DNA from 2 places in the Comamonas sp. lk genome. Region 2 is predicted to be linked to the other one. Evidence: predicted binding sites of a transcription regulator. Region 2 holds the regulator's gene; the other holds the start of a gene.

The links. Region 2 encodes LexA, which represses DNA repair genes until DNA is damaged. Its sites were predicted from a motif close to ACTGTATNNNNATACAGT; they were not measured.
Region 1: recA (recombinase RecA) is a predicted target of LexA. The motif match lies at 5,843-5,860, and genes of this name have one in related genera.

The regions. Positions count from the first base shown of each region.
Region 1 covers NZ_UOOB01000001.1:230,325-238,310, forward strand. Annotated here, with positions in the region: gene EAO39_RS01025 (SET domain-containing protein-lysine N-methyltransferase) at 1-26, shown strand, start outside; gene EAO39_RS01030 (biotin--[acetyl-CoA-carboxylase] ligase) at 166-999, shown strand; gene EAO39_RS01035 (SPOR domain-containing protein) at 1,003-1,770, shown strand; gene EAO39_RS01040 (tripartite tricarboxylate transporter substrate-binding protein) at 1,870-2,847, opposite strand; gene EAO39_RS01045 (sensor histidine kinase) at 2,955-4,406, opposite strand; gene EAO39_RS01050 (response regulator transcription factor) at 4,495-5,172, opposite strand; gene EAO39_RS01055 (MarR family transcriptional regulator) at 5,288-5,779, opposite strand; gene recA (recombinase RecA) at 5,919-7,031, shown strand; gene recX (recombination regulator RecX) at 7,165-7,620, shown strand; gene yddG (aromatic amino acid DMT transporter YddG) at 7,632-7,986, opposite strand, start outside.
Region 2 covers NZ_UOOB01000001.1:2,507,194-2,515,179, forward strand. Annotated here, with positions in the region: gene EAO39_RS11590 (hypothetical protein) at 1-142, opposite strand, end outside; gene EAO39_RS11595 (hypothetical protein) at 456-1,070, shown strand; gene EAO39_RS11600 (hypothetical protein) at 1,143-1,592, opposite strand; gene lexA (transcriptional repressor LexA) at 1,757-2,431, opposite strand; gene EAO39_RS11610 (asparaginase domain-containing protein) at 2,545-3,582, shown strand; gene adk (adenylate kinase) at 3,690-4,346, opposite strand; gene kdsB (3-deoxy-manno-octulosonate cytidylyltransferase) at 4,720-5,502, opposite strand; gene EAO39_RS11630 (Trm112 family protein) at 5,506-5,694, opposite strand; gene lpxK (tetraacyldisaccharide 4'-kinase) at 5,745-6,809, opposite strand; gene EAO39_RS11640 (biopolymer transporter ExbD) at 6,914-7,345, opposite strand; gene EAO39_RS11645 (MotA/TolQ/ExbB proton channel family protein) at 7,353-7,985, opposite strand.

The DNA of each region.
Region 1 (7,986 bases), 2.3 Mb from region 2:
GCCCGCCCATGCCTGGGGATCAATAGCGTCCCTTGATGCCCCTCTCTGCTTCACGCAGGGGGACGGTGCCTTCGCTGCGGGGCCGCCCTTGCCGGGCAACTCTGAACTGGGGCATGCTTGTTTTAGCCGCCTGCGTTGATGCAGGCCACTTTATGGACAACTGAAATGACTCAGCCCATTCACTGGAATGCCGAAGCCCTGTGGCAGCACATTGCCCCCCAGCTGCCAGGCTTCAGCGTGGAAATTCTGCCCAGCGTGGACTCCAGCAACACCGAACTCATGCGCCGTGCGCGCGACGGCCAGACCGATCCCGTTCTCTTGATTGCAGAGCAGCAGACGGCCGGTCGAGGCCGCCTGGGCCGCCAATGGGTTAGCGGCGTGGGCGATTCGCTGATGTTCTCTCTGGGCCTGCCCCTGACGCCCAGGGACTGGTCTGGCCTGTCTCTGGCCGTTGGCCTGAGCGTGGCCGAGAGCCTGCAGCCCCAGCTGCCGGCCGCGGGCAGCAGCATTCCCAGAATCGGCATCAAATGGCCCAATGATTTGTGGCTGGAAGGCGACCGCAAGCTGGCCGGCATCCTCATCGAAACGGCCAGCTTTGTGGGCAGCCATCAGCACGATGTGCACGCACCGCGCTATGTGGTGATCGGCATAGGCATCAATATCCGCCCCCGACCCGGCGACGGCATGCGCACCACGCCGGCCTGCCTGCAGGAGTTCGATGCCGCGCTGGATGCGCCCACGGCCCTGGCCTGCATCTTGCCCAATCTGGTGGCCCAGGTGCAAAGCTTTGCCCAGAGCGGTTTCGAGCCCCTGCTGTCGCGCTTTGCCCAGCGCGATCTGCTGGCCGGACGCGAAGTGGTGCTCAGCGACGGCAGCACCGGTCTGGCCCAGGGCGTGGCTGCCGATGGCGGCTTTCTGGTACGCACCGCCAGCGGCGTACAGGCGGTGACCAGCTCCGAGATCAGCGTGCGCCCGGCCAGCAGCCCGCTGCAGGCCTGAACCATGCTGCGACTTGTTTTTTTGCTGCTGGTACTGGCCAATGCCGGCTATTACCTCTGGAGCCACGGCCACTTGGCTGCGCTGGGCGCACAGCCGGCAACTCAATCCGAACCCCAGCGCCTGCAGCAGCAGATTCAACCCGACGCCCTGCGCGTGCTGCCGCCCGGTGAAGTCCCGGCTCCAGCCCTGCTCCCTGAAGTCAAGCCGGTCACAGAAGCTGAAAGCAAGCCGCAAGAAGAACCTCAAGAGGATTCAAAGCCCCCCAAGACCGAGCCAAAAACCGAGCCCAGGCCCGAAGCCAAAGCAGACACCAAGGAGGCCGAGAGCTGCTATCTGGCCAGCAATCTTGACGAGCGCCAGGTCGGCCATATCCGCCGCGCCCTGACCGCCAAGCCCAAGAGCCAGTGGGAGCTGATACCCAGCCATCAGGGCGGTCGCTGGATGGTGTACATGGGCAAGTTTCCCGATGCCGAGTTTCTAGACCGCAAGCGCGTCGAACTGCGCCTGATGGACATCGAATTTGACCGTGCCGGCGGCGCTCTGGAGCCCGGCCTGTCCCTAGGGCGTTTCTCCAGCGAAGAGGCCGCACAGCGCCAGCTGGCCACGTTTGCGCGCCAGGGCGTGCGCACCGCCCGTGTGGTGCAGGAGCGCGCCGAGCTGACCACCTATGCGTTGCGTCTGCCCAAGGCCACGGCCAGCTTCAAGCAGGAAGTGACGGCCTTGCTGGGCAAAAATCTGGAAGCCAAGGCCTTGCGCTCCTGCCCCAAGTAAAGCCCAAGCGAGCCACCAAGAAAAAGGCCTGCAATGCAGGCCTTTTTCAATGAAATCGACTGCTAGCCCAATCAATAAATGGGCTAGCAGCTATCACTTTTAGTCGATCTGAATATTGGCGGCAGCAGCCACCTTCTTCATCTTGGCCACTTCGCTAGCGATCTGCTTGGTGAAAGCAGCGCTAGAGGTGCCCGAAGGGTACAGACCTTGCGCGGCCATGCGTTGCTGAACTGCGGGGTCCTGCAGCGCGGCGACGATGGCTTTTTGCACGCGTTCCACTTGTGCGGCAGGCGTGTTCTTGGGGGCCACCAGGCCGAACCAGGAAGGATCGTTGAGGTCGGGATGACCGGTCTGGGCGTAGGTAGGCACATCGGGCAGCACGTCCAGGCGCTCGTGCCAGGACACGGCCAGGGCGCGCATCTTGCCTGCCTTGATGTGGGGCAGAGAGGCCGCAACCTGGTCGAAGTACACGGGCACCTGACCGCCCAGCACGTCGTTGATGGCAGGGCCGGCACCACGGTAAGGGATGTGGTTCATCTCGGTGCCTGTGCTCTTGAGGAACTGCACGCCCCACATGTGGCCGATGGTGCCGTTGCCAGGCGTGGCATAGGACACCTTGCCGGGGTTGGCCTTGAGGTAGGCCACGAATTCGGCAAAGGTCTTGACGGGGATGAGCTTGGGGTTGATCACGATCACGCCCGGAGCCTTGACGATTTCCGTCACGCCCACAAAGTCCTTGGTGGCGTCGTAAGGCAGCTTCTTGAACACGGCAGGGTTGACGCCGTGGGTGGACAGGGTGGCGATGCCGAAGGTCACGCCGTCGGTGGCACGGGCCACTTCAGCCATGCCGATGGAGCCGCCTGCACCGGCCTTGTTCTCGATCACCACGGCCTGGCCGCCCAGCAGCTTGGGCAGCACGTCCTGCATGTTGCGGGGAACCATGTCGGTAGCGCCACCGGCGGGGAAAGGCACGACGATGCGCAGAGCGCGCGAAGTATCCTGGGCCATAGCCAGACCAGGCAAAGAGGAAACCACGGCGGCTGCAGCAGCGGTGTGAATGAAATGACGACGTTGCATCAGAAAGGCTCCCGGATCCAATGAAATACCAAAAGCTTGCCTCCGGGGTGCGCACACCCTACGGGCAAGTCCTATAAAAATTCATTTTAGGGTAAGCAAGTATTTGCCTAGTACGCAGTTTCCGATATGCGCTGCGCAATAAATCGCACCGTAAACCGGGCGCCGCAGGGGTTTTGCCCCGGATTGGCGTCTTCCAGCAGCACTTGTGCACCATGTTGGCGCGCAATCTCCTGGACGATGGGCAGACCCAGGCCCGAGCCGTCGGCCTCGGTACCCAGCACGCGGTAAAAAGGCTGAAAGACCAGTTCGCGCTCGGTTTGCGGCACGCCGGGACCAGAATCCTCGACCTGCAGCAGCAGCACCCGGGCAAAGTGGTCTGCCAGCACGCGCACGGTGACCACGCCGGGTGCGCTGCTGCTGGAGGGTGTGTAGTTGATGGCGTTGTCCACCAGATTGCGTATCAGCTCCATCAGCAGCGTGGGATTGCCGTTGAGCCAGACGCCTGGCGTGCCAGCCTCTGCGCCTTCATAGCCCAGGTCTAGGTGCTTGTCCATGGCGCGCGGCAGGCAGTCCAGCACCACTTCGGCGGCCAGCTCCACCAGATTGCAGGGCTGCATGGCGGGCACGGCGCTTTCCGCCCGCGCCAGCGCCAGCAGCTGGTTGACGGTGTGCGTGGCACGAATGCTGGAGCGGCCGATCTGCATCAGCGAGCGCTTGATTTCCTCAGGGCTTGTGCCTTCGCGCTGGGCCAGATCGGCCTGCATGCGCAGCCCTGCCAGCGGCGTCTTGAGCTGATGGGCGGCATCGGCCAAAAAACGTTTCTGGGTAGCGATGGAGTCGTCGAGTCGCTCCAGCAAATCGTTGACGGAATCGACCAGCGGCACCACCTCCAGCGGCACATCCTTGTGGTTGATGGGCGAGAGATCCTCGGGCTTGCGGGCCCGTATGCGCTCTTCCAGCCGGTGCAGCGGCTTGATGCCGCGCGCCAGCGCCAGCCACACCAGCAGCGCCGCCAGCGGCAGGCTGACGAACTGCGGCAGCATCACGCCCTTGATGATTTCCGTGGCCAGCACGCTGCGCTTTTCGCGGGTCTCGGCCACCTGCACCAGAGCGTGCTGCTCCCCGGGCAGCGGCATGCGCACCCAGATATAGGCCACGCGCAAATCAATGCCCTTGTACTCCTCGTCGCGAAGCAGCACCGTGCCGGTGGCCGGTGCCTCTTCCGTTTCCGGCGGTCTGGGCAAATCGCGCTCACCGGCCAGATGCTCGCCCTTGGCACCCAGCACCTGGAAAAACACCGTATCGGAATCATCGGCACGCAGAATCTCGGTGGCCGACTGCGGCAGATTGAACTGCACCTTGCCGCGCTGCACGATGACCAGCTGAGCCAGGGCCTGGGCGTTGTACTCCAGCGCCCGATCGAAAGGCTTGTTGGCCAGGCCCTGGGCCACCAGCCAGGTCAGCGCCAGGCTGATGGGCCACAGCAGCAGCAATGGCGTGAGCATCCAGTCCAGGATTTCGCCAAACAGGGATCGCTGCTCACGCTGAAAGATCTTCATGGACAAGCGCTACGTAAGGTCAGAGGCAGCCAGCAAGGGCCGCCCCGCAGCAAAGGCTGCCGTCCCCTGGGGGAAGCGGCGCAGCCGCTCAGGGGGAAGATATTTTTTCAAGGCAATAGCCCAGGCCGCGCACGGTGGCGATGCGAATCGGCCCCTTCTCGATCTTCTTGCGCAAGCGGTGGATATAGACCTCGATGGCGTTGTTGCTCACCTCCTCGCCCCACTCGCACAGGCGGTCCACCAGCTGGTCCTTGCTGACCAGGCGACCGGCGCGCTGCAGCAGCACTTCCAGCAGACCGAGTTCGCGGGCCGACAGCTCAATCATCTTGCCGTCAATCGTGGCCACACGGCCGGCCTGGTCGTATACCAGCGGCCCATGCTTGATGGTGGAGCTGGCGCCGCCCATGCCGCGACGCGTCAGCGCCCGCACGCGCGCTTCCAGCTCGGACAGAGCAAACGGCTTGGCCATGTAGTCGTCGGCGCCGTAGTCCAGGCCTTGCACGCGCTCTTCGATCGAATCGGCCGCCGTGAGAATCAGCACCGGCAGCGCATCGCCGCGGCCGCGCAGGCGCTTGAGCACCTCCAGCCCATGCATCTTGGGCAGACCCAGATCCAGAATCAGCAAATCAAACTCGCTGTTGGTGAGCAAGGCGGCATCGGCCTCGCTGCCGCTGGCCACATGGCTGACCACGGCACCCGAGCTGCGCAGCGTGCGCAGCAAGCCATCGGCCAGCACCTGGTCGTCTTCAGCAATCAGTATGCGCATGGGGTTGTCTCCTGGTTATGTATGGCTGCCGCAGGGCAGGCAGTCTGCAAATCTGCGGCGCCTTTGCTGCCATTGTAGAGAGCGGCCCGCCGTCTGCAGACTCAACGGCAGCGCTTCAATAGCCTTCGGCATAGGCTTCCAGACCCAGAGCCACCACCGTGGCCACATCCTCGCCCACGGCCTCCCTAAATTCGGCCTGTGCCTGCGCGACGGCATCGTGAAAGGCTTTGAGCCATGCCAGCCCGCTTTGCGTGAAGCGCACCCGCTTTGCGCGCGCATCGCGCGCGTCGATTTCGCGCGTCACCAGACCCCAGGCCTCGCACTGGGCCACCAGGTCGGCCATGGCCTGTTTGCTCATGCCGGCCTTCTCGGCCAGATCGGTAAGCCGGTCTCCGGCCAGCGACAAATGCCTTGTGATGTGGATATGGGCAGCGCCCACCTTGTCGCGCGCCGCCAGATTGGACAGCGCCAGCGGCACCTCCAGATCGCGCGCCATGAGCTGCAGCACGCGCGCATCGAACCGGCGCATGGCATGGCCCAGCAAGCGACCCAGATGGGTTTGCCGCCAGGCATCGTCGGCAGGGGTCACGGGGGCGATTTCGGTCATTGATTAATAGTAAGGCAAACTGACTAAATATTTCAACACATGGCAAGTACAAGCCCATAAACTACTGTTCAAGCATCCAGTTCTGAAGCCAATACAGAGCTGACCCCAGACCGCCGCACCACCGACCCAGGAGCTAGATATGAACGCCACAGCCAAGTCCGCAGACGCCAACAGCGAAAAAGCCAAAGCACTGGCAGCCGCACTCGCCCAGATCGAAAAGCAGTTCGGCAAGGGCACCATCATGAAGCTGGGCGAAGGCGAAGCCATCCAGGACATCCAGGTGGTTTCCACCGGCTCTCTGGGTCTGGACATTGCTCTGGGCGTAGGCGGCCTGCCCCGCGGCCGCGTGATCGAAATCTACGGCCCCGAGTCCTCGGGCAAGACCACGCTGACGCTGCAGGTGATTGCCGAGATGCAAAAGCTGGCCGGCACCTGCGCCTTCATCGACGCCGAACACGCACTGGACACCGGCTATGCTCAGAAGCTGGGGGTGAACCTCAATGAGCTGCTGATCAGCCAGCCCGACACCGGCGAGCAGGCACTGGAAGTGGTGGACAGCCTGGTGCGCTCCGGCGCCGTGGATCTGATCGTCATCGACTCGGTGGCCGCCCTGACCCCCAAGGCCGAAATCGAAGGCGAAATGGGCGATGCCCTGCCCGGCCTGCAAGCGCGTCTGATGAGCCAGGCCCTGCGCAAGCTGACCGCCACCATCAAGAAGACCAACTGCATGGTCATCTTCATCAACCAGATCCGCATGAAGATCGGCGTGATGTTCGGTTCGCCCGAAACCACCACCGGCGGCAATGCGCTGAAGTTCTACGCCTCGGTGCGCCTGGATATCCGCCGCACCGGCACCATCAAAAAAGGCGACGAAGCCATCGGCAACGAAACCAAGGTCAAGGTTGTCAAGAACAAGGTTTCGCCTCCATTCAAGACCGCCGAGTTCGACATCCTGTTTGGCGAAGGCATCAGCCGCGAAGGTGAAATTCTGGACATGGGCGTGACCGCCAAGATCCTCGAAAAATCCGGTGCCTGGTATGCCTACAACGGCGAAAAAATCGGCCAGGGCCGCGACAACTCACGTGAATTCCTGCGTGAAAACCCCGCCCTGGCTTTCGAAATCGAAAACAAGGTGCGCGACAGCCTGGGCATTGCTCTGCTGCCCGGCGCAGGCAACAGCGATGTGCCCGAAGCCAAGCCCGCCAAGAACGGCAAGGGCAAGGTCGACAAAGACGGCGTGATCGCGGAATAAAACGCGCTGCGCACGGCAATGGCGCCTCTGAAACGGAGCGCGCCAGTTTTGAAATCTGGGTCTTGCCGCCCTACAGGTTGCCATCTTTGCGCAGGTTCGTCCTGCGCCTTTTTGTTTCTGGAGAACTGCTGACATGGGCTTTGCCAAGCTCTCGCTCAAGGGTCGCGCACTCAAGTTGCTGTCGCAACGCGAACACTCACGGCTGGAATTGCAGCGCAAGCTGATCGGGTATGTGGAGGAAGGCGATGACCTGAACGCCATTCTGGATGAGCTGGAAAAGCGCGGCTTCATCAGCGTGCAGCGGGTGGTGGAGTCTGTGATCCACAGCAAGGCGCGCCGCTATGGCTCGGCGCGCCTGGTGCAGGAGCTCAGAACCAAGGGGCTCGATGACGACACCCTGCGCAGCGCCGCCGAGCAGCTGCGCGATACCGAGCTGCAGCGCGCCCATGCGCTCTGGCTGCAGCGCTTTGGCAGCCAGCCGCAAACGCCGCAAGAGCATATGAAGCAGATGCGCTTTCTGGCCTCTCGCGGCTTTAGCGCCGAAATTGCCAGCAAGGTGCTGCGCGGCAAAGGTTTTGAAGAAGAGTGAAGCCGGGCGGGCTAGCCCATGCGTCGGGTTGCCATCCAGCAGATCAGCGAGCCCAGCGTCACCAGGGCCACGCCCTGCCAGAAACTCCAGCCCGGCAGCACCTGCAGCAGCGCACTAGCCATGAGGGCCGAGAGCACGGGCGTGAAATACGAGGCGGCGGCCATGATGGCCAGCTTGCCGTGCTGGATTCCATGCTCCCAGCAGCTATAGCCCAGCGCCGTCAGAGCCCCGACCAGAAAGACCTGCACGCCCGTGATCACAGACCAGTCCATGGTCTTGTCGACATCGAGCATCAGCCACTTGATCCAGAGCGCCAGTGCCGTCCACAAAACAAACAAGCCCACCGCGTTGAAGCCGCCGCCAAAA
Region 2 (7,986 bases):
TGGCCATGGAATTCAGGACCTCGGTCTTGGCCTCTTCGGCATGCAACTCAAAACGTAGACGCAAAGTCTTGAAATGTTCGGGATTCAGGGTTTCGATCACTGCGAACAGCAACGCTTCCTGGGCCACGAGCTGACTTTTCATTTTTCTCAGCTCGGATCCTTGACTGCCTAAAAAATCCATCTCGCTCCCCCATTTGATTTTTATCAATTTTAGGAGCAAAAGCCGGCCATGGTGACCAAGGCGAAGTGCTGCCGCAAGCCATGTTGAGAGCCGCAAAAGCGCAAGCTGGCTGCAGCCTCGTGCAGGCGGAGGTGAGATAAAGCGCCAAAGTGCCCTAACTCCATTACGGCCTATCGGCTTCAAGCAGCTCCGATCGGACTCAGCCCCGACATCAAGGCAAAATTGGAACTTCCAGCTGCTGGATGCGCTCTGGAACCAACACAAGGGGCTTTGTATGACACGAATTCTTCCGATGTTGTTGATCGCCGTCAGCCTGATGAGCGGCGGAGCCTTTGCCCAGGAACGTGTCGCGCTGCGCAGCAGTGCCAGCTCCTCGGTCAGCGGGCAGATCAAGGGGGACGATAGCGCTCAATATGCGCTGGCTGCCGGGCCTGACCAGCAAGTGACGGTCAAGCTGGTCACCAACAACCCCAGCAATTACTTCAATGTCGAGAGAAAAGGCAGTTCAGAGGCGGTTTGCCAGGGCGCATTGACGGGCAATGTCTGTATGTTTCGCCCGGAGACAGGGGCAGACTATGTCATCCATGTATTTCTGATGCGCAATGCAGCGCGGCGTGGTGAACAGGCGCAGTACACGCTTTCCATGGAGCAAAGTTCTTCAAGCACCGGTCAGTCGGCGCCGGCCGCCGATATGCAGGCTGCATCGGCAGCCATGGCTGCGTGCAAAAGCGCTCTGGCCTTGAAGAGTGGGGCAAATTCCTTGTTCGTGCTACCGCTATCGCATGTGCCTGCGGCCGGAGGCTATGAAGTCTTTCTCATGCTTCAAGGCGTGCAGTGGCTGTGTGCGACGGATTCCAGGGGGAATGTGAATCGTCTTGAGCAACGCTGAGCGCCTTTGAACGTCTCATGCAGCGGGGCTGTATTACGGCGTCAGGGGGCGGTGATCGTTGCCCGCAACGGCTCAGGCGTGCCAGACCTGTTCTGCGCCTGCCATGCGCTCAAGCGCCGCGCAAACATCGGCCATGCGGCCGGAAATCAGCAGGCACTCGGGCTGCTTTTGTGGTTCGCGCTGCACGATTCTCAGCAGGCGCGGCTGGGTGCTGTCAGCCGCTTGCAGTGGCAAGGCCAGTTGCTGCTGCGCGGCCACTGGCTTGCCGTAGCGACCTGCGCTATTGCGGCGGCGGGTACGGCTGCTGCGCAGGGTAATCACATTGGGGTAGGCGCCGGTGCCTTGAAACCGCTGTGCTTGCTTTTGCTCTTGTGCGCTGCCGGAGCTGGATCCGTCTACGTGGTCTGGCCCGCTGTCATTGCTTGCAGCCCATGCGGCTGAGGGCTGTCCTGCGGCAGTGGCGACGGGAAAGATTTTCCAGGCAAAACGTGTCAAAGACAGCAGTGGTGCGGTGAATCCCATTTGGCAACTCCTTATCAAAAGCCGTGAGGCATGAGCAGGGCAGGATTGCAAATTTCAGGCAAAGCTCCGCTCAGGGCGAAGCTGCAAGGCTTCGCGCCTACCACCTGGGCTGGAGAAAACAGGGGCTGTGCGCAGCGGTAAGGCCTGGCGCGCAGCGGCAGTAGTTACATGAACATGCTGTTGCGGATCAGACCCACGGCCAGACCTTCGATGGCGAACGACTCTTCGGGCGCCACATGAATCACCTTGTAGTCGGGATTTTCGGGCAGCAGCTCAATGCCCTGGGGTGTGCGCTTGAAGCGCTTGACCGTCACATCGTCACCCAGGCGGGCCACCACGATCTGGCCGTTGCGTGCCTCGGTGGTGGCTTGCACGGCCAGCAGATCGCCATCCATGATGCCGGCGTCGCGCATGGACATGCCGCGCACCTTGAGCAGGTAATCGGGCTTGGCGGCAAACAGGCTGGGCTCGACCGCATAGCTCTGGTCTATATGTTCCTGGGCCAGAATGGGCGAGCCGGCAGCCACGCGGCCCACCAGTGGCAGCACCAGCTGTGCCATGGAGGACAGCGGCAGGGAAAAGCTGGCGCCACGGGCCGCATTGATGTTGCGCACGGTGTCCGCACGCAGGCGAATGCCGCGCGAGGTACCGCTGACCAGATCAATCACGCCCTTGCGGGCTAGGGCCTGTAGATGCTCTTCAGCGGCATTGGCGGACTTGAAGCCAAAAGTGCTGGCGATCTCGGCGCGTGTAGGGGGAGCGCCGGTGCGGGAAATAGTCGATTGGATGAGGTCCAGAATCTGCTGCTGGCGGGGAGTGAGCTTGGGGTGGTCTAGCATGCTGGCATCCAGTCTTGGTTCGATAGGCTCAGGCTTGAAGGCCTGGGTCTGGAATTCTGATCTGTTGGTTTATACAGTAACTGTATTTTTAACCAGTTTTTTGTGGAGAGCAAGTGGCAATTCCTAAGATTGTGATTTTGGGCACCGGGGGAACGATTGCGGGCCAGGCGGAATCGAGCACGCAGGCCGTGGGCTACAAGGCCGGGCAGATCAGCGTGGAGAGCTTGTTGGCTGCGGTGCCGGATTTGCCACAGTTGGCTGCGGCTCCGCTGGCCGCCATGCAGCTGGCCCAGATCGACAGCAAGGATATGGATTGGCCGGTGTGGCGCAGCATGCTGCGGACCGTGGCCGAGGCGCTGGCCGATGCCGATACGCAGGCCCTGGTGATCACGCACGGCACGGACACGCTGGAGGAAACCGCCTGGCTGCTGCAAACCGTGCTGCAGCCCATCAAGCCGGTGGTGCTGACCTGCGCCATGCGCCCGGCGACTTCGCTACAGGCCGATGGCCCGCAAAACCTGCGGGATGCGGTGGCCGTGGCCGCCAGCGCCGTGGCTGGCGTGTGGGTGGTTGCGGCCGGCGAGGTGCATGACGCGCAGCAGGTGCTCAAGGTGCATCCTTACCGCCTCAATGCGCTGCGCTCCTATGAGAGCGGACCTTGTGCCGTGGTGGAAGAGTGTGCCGTGCGCTGGCTGGCCCAGCCCGTGGTCGCCAGCCAGGCACAGGCTTTGAGTAGCACGGCGTTCCAGGACTTGCTGGCCCACAGCGAGCTGCCCTGGGTGGAATTGCTGACCTCCGGGGCTTTGCAAAGCGGACGCAGCGTGGATGCGCTGGTGGCCGCCGGCGTGCGCGGTCTGGTGGTGGCAGGCACGGGCAATGCCACGATTCATGCCCAAATGCTTCAGGCGCTGGCACGGGCACAGCAGGTTGGCGTGGTGGTGTGGAGCAGCACCCGCTGCCTGGAAGGCTTGCCCGTGGGCTTTACTGAGCTGCCCTCGCAACCTACTGTGGTCAAGGCGATGGCAGGGATTTCGGGCTGGCTGCGCGCTGGCGCAACGGAGGGAGAGCCGGATGTGATCCTGCTCGCGCCGGGCAAGGCCCGCGTGGCGCTGATGCTGGCGCTGGCATTGCAGTCGGGCAGTGATTCCTGAACTGATAGCGGCTGGCGCATGCAGAGTAAGCGCTAGAACGCAAAAAAGCACCTCGATGAGGTGCTTTTTTGAATGCGCGCCTTAACGACGCGCTTGCCGAGGCTGGCTTATTCGGCCAGAGCCGCAAAAGCGCGTGCCGTGATTTCTTCCACGCTGCCAGTGCCGCTGATGGCGCGGTACTTGGGAGCTGCAGCGGCGTCGGCCTTGGCCCAGTTGCTGTAGTAGTCCACCAGAGGGCGGGTCTGGCTGCTGTACACATCCAGGCGCTTCTTGACGGTTTCTTCCTTGTCGTCTTCGCGCTGCACCAGGTCTTCGCCGGTGACATCGTCCTTGCCAGCCACCTTGGGTGGGTTGAACTTGACGTGATAGGTACGGCCCGAGGCGGGGTGGCTGCGGCGGCCGCTCATGCGCTCGATGATGGCCTCGAAAGGCACGTCGATCTCCAGCACGTAATCGAGCTTCACGCCGGCAGCCTTCATGGCGTCGGCCTGGGGGATGGTGCGGGGGAAGCCGTCGAACAGAAAGCCCTGGGCGCAATCGGGCTGGGCAATGCGTTCCTTGACCAGGTTGATGATCAGGTCGTCGCTGACCAGCTGGCCGGCGTCCATCACCGCCTTGGCTTGCAGGCCCAGAGGCGTGCCGGCCTTGACGGCAGCGCGCAGCATGTCACCGGTGGAGATTTGGGGGATACCATACTTTTGGCAGATGAAGGCGGCCTGAGTGCCTTTGCCGGCGCCGGGTGCACCCAACAAAATCAGTTTCATGGAGATCCTTGAGGAGAGTAGAAATTCTTGGCTTGCCAGAGGTGGTGGGGTGGTCACCAGTTTTGCCCTCCGGCTATATTTTTTCGCGGGCAAGGATAGCACGCACAAGACCAACACAGGCTTACACAAGTGGCTAGCGACTGTCACAAGTGCGGCCTGGGAAGGCTTTGTTGCTACCTTTGAGCGATGGCTGTAGTTGTAGCTGTGGAATCTGGCGCCCGCATGCGCTATTCGGACTAAGTGGAAATTATAGCGGGAAGCGCTTGATTTATATGGGTTTTATATTGAATTCAATATGCTACCCATATGTGTGGAGCGCCAACTGCTTTTGTTTTGATAGTGAACCAAGGGAATTCCCTTGGCGTGTCCGGCTTCAGGCAAACAGGGCGCGCACGCGCTCCAGATCTTCGGGCGTATCCACGCCGGCGCCTGGCGCATGGGGCGTGATATGCACGGCAATGCGATGGCCGTGCCACAGGGCGCGCAGCTGCTCCAGCTGTTCCATGGCCTCGGTGGGGGCGGGCGAGAGGCGGGGGAATTCGCGCAGAAAACCGGCCTTGTAGCTGTAGATGCCTATATGGCGCAGCGGCGTAAAGCCCGCATGACCGGCTTGGGCCGCAGCACCGCTTTCAGCGTTCCACCAGGCTGTATCGGCGTGATCACGCGAGAAAGGGATGGGCGCGCGGCTGAAATAGCTGGCCAGACCCTTGGCATCGCAGACCACCTTCACCACATTCGGGTTGCGGTAGTCTGCCAGGCTGTCTATGGGGTGGGCGGCTGTGCCCATGCTGGCTTCTGGGCGCGCCAGCAGCAGCTGGGCGACGGCGTCGATCAGGGCCGGGTCTATCAGCGGCTCGTCGCCTTGCACATTCACCACCACATCGTCACCCGACAGGCCTAGCTGTTCGCAGGCTTCGGCCAGGCGGTCGCTGCCGCTGGGGTGGTCGTTGCGGGTCAGGATGGCTTGCACGCCATGCTGCTGGCAAGCCGCCACGATGCTGGCATCGTCTGCCGCCACCACACAGCGGGTGGCGCCGGCCAGCGCCGCGCGCTGGGCCACGCGCACCACCATGGGCAGGCCGCCAATATCGGCCAGGGGCTTGCCCGGCAGGCGGGTGGAAGAGAGGCGGGCAGGAATCAGTACCGTGTAGCTCATGGCTTAGCGGTCGTCTTCGAGTTCTTCGTCCGACAGCGTACGGGCCTCGTTTTCCAGCAGCACGGGAATGCCGTCGCGCACGGGGTAGGCCAGACGGGCGCTGTGGCTGATCAGTTCCTGACGCTCGCGGTCAAAGCGCAGCGGGCCCTTGGTGACGGGGCAGACCAGCAGTTCAAGAAGTTTGGCGTCCATGGGAATCCTGCAAAAGTGTGATGAGTTGAGGCGGGGCGGCCTGTATGGGCTCAATGATAGTCAGAGCCGAGCACTGAGACGGCGCCGCTGCCGCAATTTTGGGGGCGAGCGGCCAGGGCGGGATGCGCATCCAGCAGCTCCCAGAAGGCCTGAGGCAGCTGCAGCTGCAGGGGCACGGCCCAGGCCTCGGGGTGGGAATTCCAGAGTTTGATCGCGTCTTTTTCGGTGCAAATCAAGGGCTGGCCATTATCCAATCTGCGCGAGAAGCTCTCAAAATCATAGTGATCTGGCAAGGCTTGGGTGACGGCAGGGGCAATGCCCTGCTGTGCCAGCATGGCAAAAAACGATTCGGGTCTGGCTACGGCGGCCACGGCTTCCACACGCTGGCCGGCAAAGCAGCTCAGCGCGATCTTCTCGCCTTTGCCGTTGACGGCGGTATCGGCCAGTTGGCGTTGCAGCGCAAATGCCGGGGCGCTGCCCAGGGGGCTGGGTGGCTGGCCGGCATACAGACTGGCCGTCACGGGGCGGGGCCATTTTTCGCGCAACGGGCCTGCAGGCAGCAAAAAGCCGTTGCCCACGCCTTCATCGTTGAAAACGCATAGCTCCACATCGCGGGCCAGAGCCAGATGCTGCAGGCCGTCGTCGCTGACGATGACATCGACCTGCGGATAGGCGGTGCGCAGGGCGCGGGCCGCTTCAATGCGCTGGGCGGCGACAAACACGGGAACGCCGGTAGAGCGGGCCAGCAGGGCCGGCTCATCACCGACTTCGCTGGCGCAGCTGTCGGCGCGGGCTTCGCGGCAATCGCGGCTTTTTCGGCCATAGCCGCGCGAGATGATGCCGGGCTGCCAGCCGCGGGCCAGCAAATGGGCCACCACGGCCTGGGTCACCGGGGTTTTGCCCGCGCCGCCTGCAATCACATTGCCGACCACGATAACGGGTAGGCCCGCGCTTTGTTGGGTTTGCAGCATGCGCTGCGCGTTCCAGCCTTGCAGCGCGCCATACAGCGCGGACAGCGGCCACAGCAGCCAGGCGCCCACACCCCGCCGGCGCCACAGGGCGCGCAGACCGCTGGAGGGCAGGGATGGAGAGGAGGTGCTTGGGGCTGTAGGCATGAAGACGGGGATGGAAAAGCCTGGCCGATCATACGGCGTGGCAGGCAGCTGCTGCGCAAATGAAAAAGCCGCCAGTCAAGGCGGCTTGTGTGACAGGTGTGCTCTTATTTGGCCGTACCTGCGGCAGCCGATGTCTGTGTGGCAAAAGTGATTTGCGACAGTCCGGCGCGGCGGGCCGCCTCCATCACGCTGACCACGGACTGGTGAGGGGCCATGGCGTCGGCGCTGATGATGACGATGCTGTCCAGGCCGGCCACGGCGGCCGTGGTCAGGGCCTGGGCCAGCACGGCCACGCTGCGGTCTTGCACGGCGGCTTTGTTGATGGCGTAGCGGCCGTCGGCAGCCACGGAGACGATGATCTCCTTGGGCCGGTTGCGCTGCTGCTCGGCATTGGCCACGGGCAGCGTCAGCTGCAGCTCGGTGAACTTGCTGTAGGTGGTGGACAGCATCAAAAAGATCAGCACCACCAGCAGCACGTCGATGAAGGGGATCAGGTTGATCTCTGGCTCATCGCGATGGCGGGGACGGAAGTTCATGTACCGCTCACTTGGCTAGCTTCAGGCGCGACAGATGGCGCACAAAATGTTCGGAAGCCAGCTCCATGCTCAGCAGATAGCCGTCTACGCGAGCGCGGAAGTAGCGCCAGAAGACCAGGGTGGGGATGGCCACAATCAGGCCAAACGCCGTGTTGTACAGCGCAATCGAGATGCCGTGAGCCAGCTGGCCCGGGTTGCCGCCACCCGTAGGGGCGCCCGACTGCGAGCCAAAAATTTCAATCATGCCAATGACCGTGCCCAGCAATCCCAAAAGAGGAGCGGCCGAGGCAATGGTGGCCAAGGCGCTAAGGTATTTTTCGAGCTTGTGGGCGGCCGCGCGGCCCGCGCCTTCCATGGCAGCGCGCAATTCGTCTTCGCTGCTGTCCGGGTGGATTTGCATGGTGCGCAGACCTGCGGCCAGCACTTCGCCCAGCGCCGAGCTTTGTGACAGCTGCTGCGTCAACTCCGGCGTGGGCAGGTTGCGCGAGGATACGGTGATGGCCTCGTTGAGCAGATTGGGCGGTATGACCTTGCCCGTCTTCAGCGAAGCAAAGCGTTCAAAAATCAGTGCCAGAGCCAATATCGAGCAGGCAATCAAAGGCCAGATAGGCCATCCTGCGGCTTGTATGATCGACAGCAAC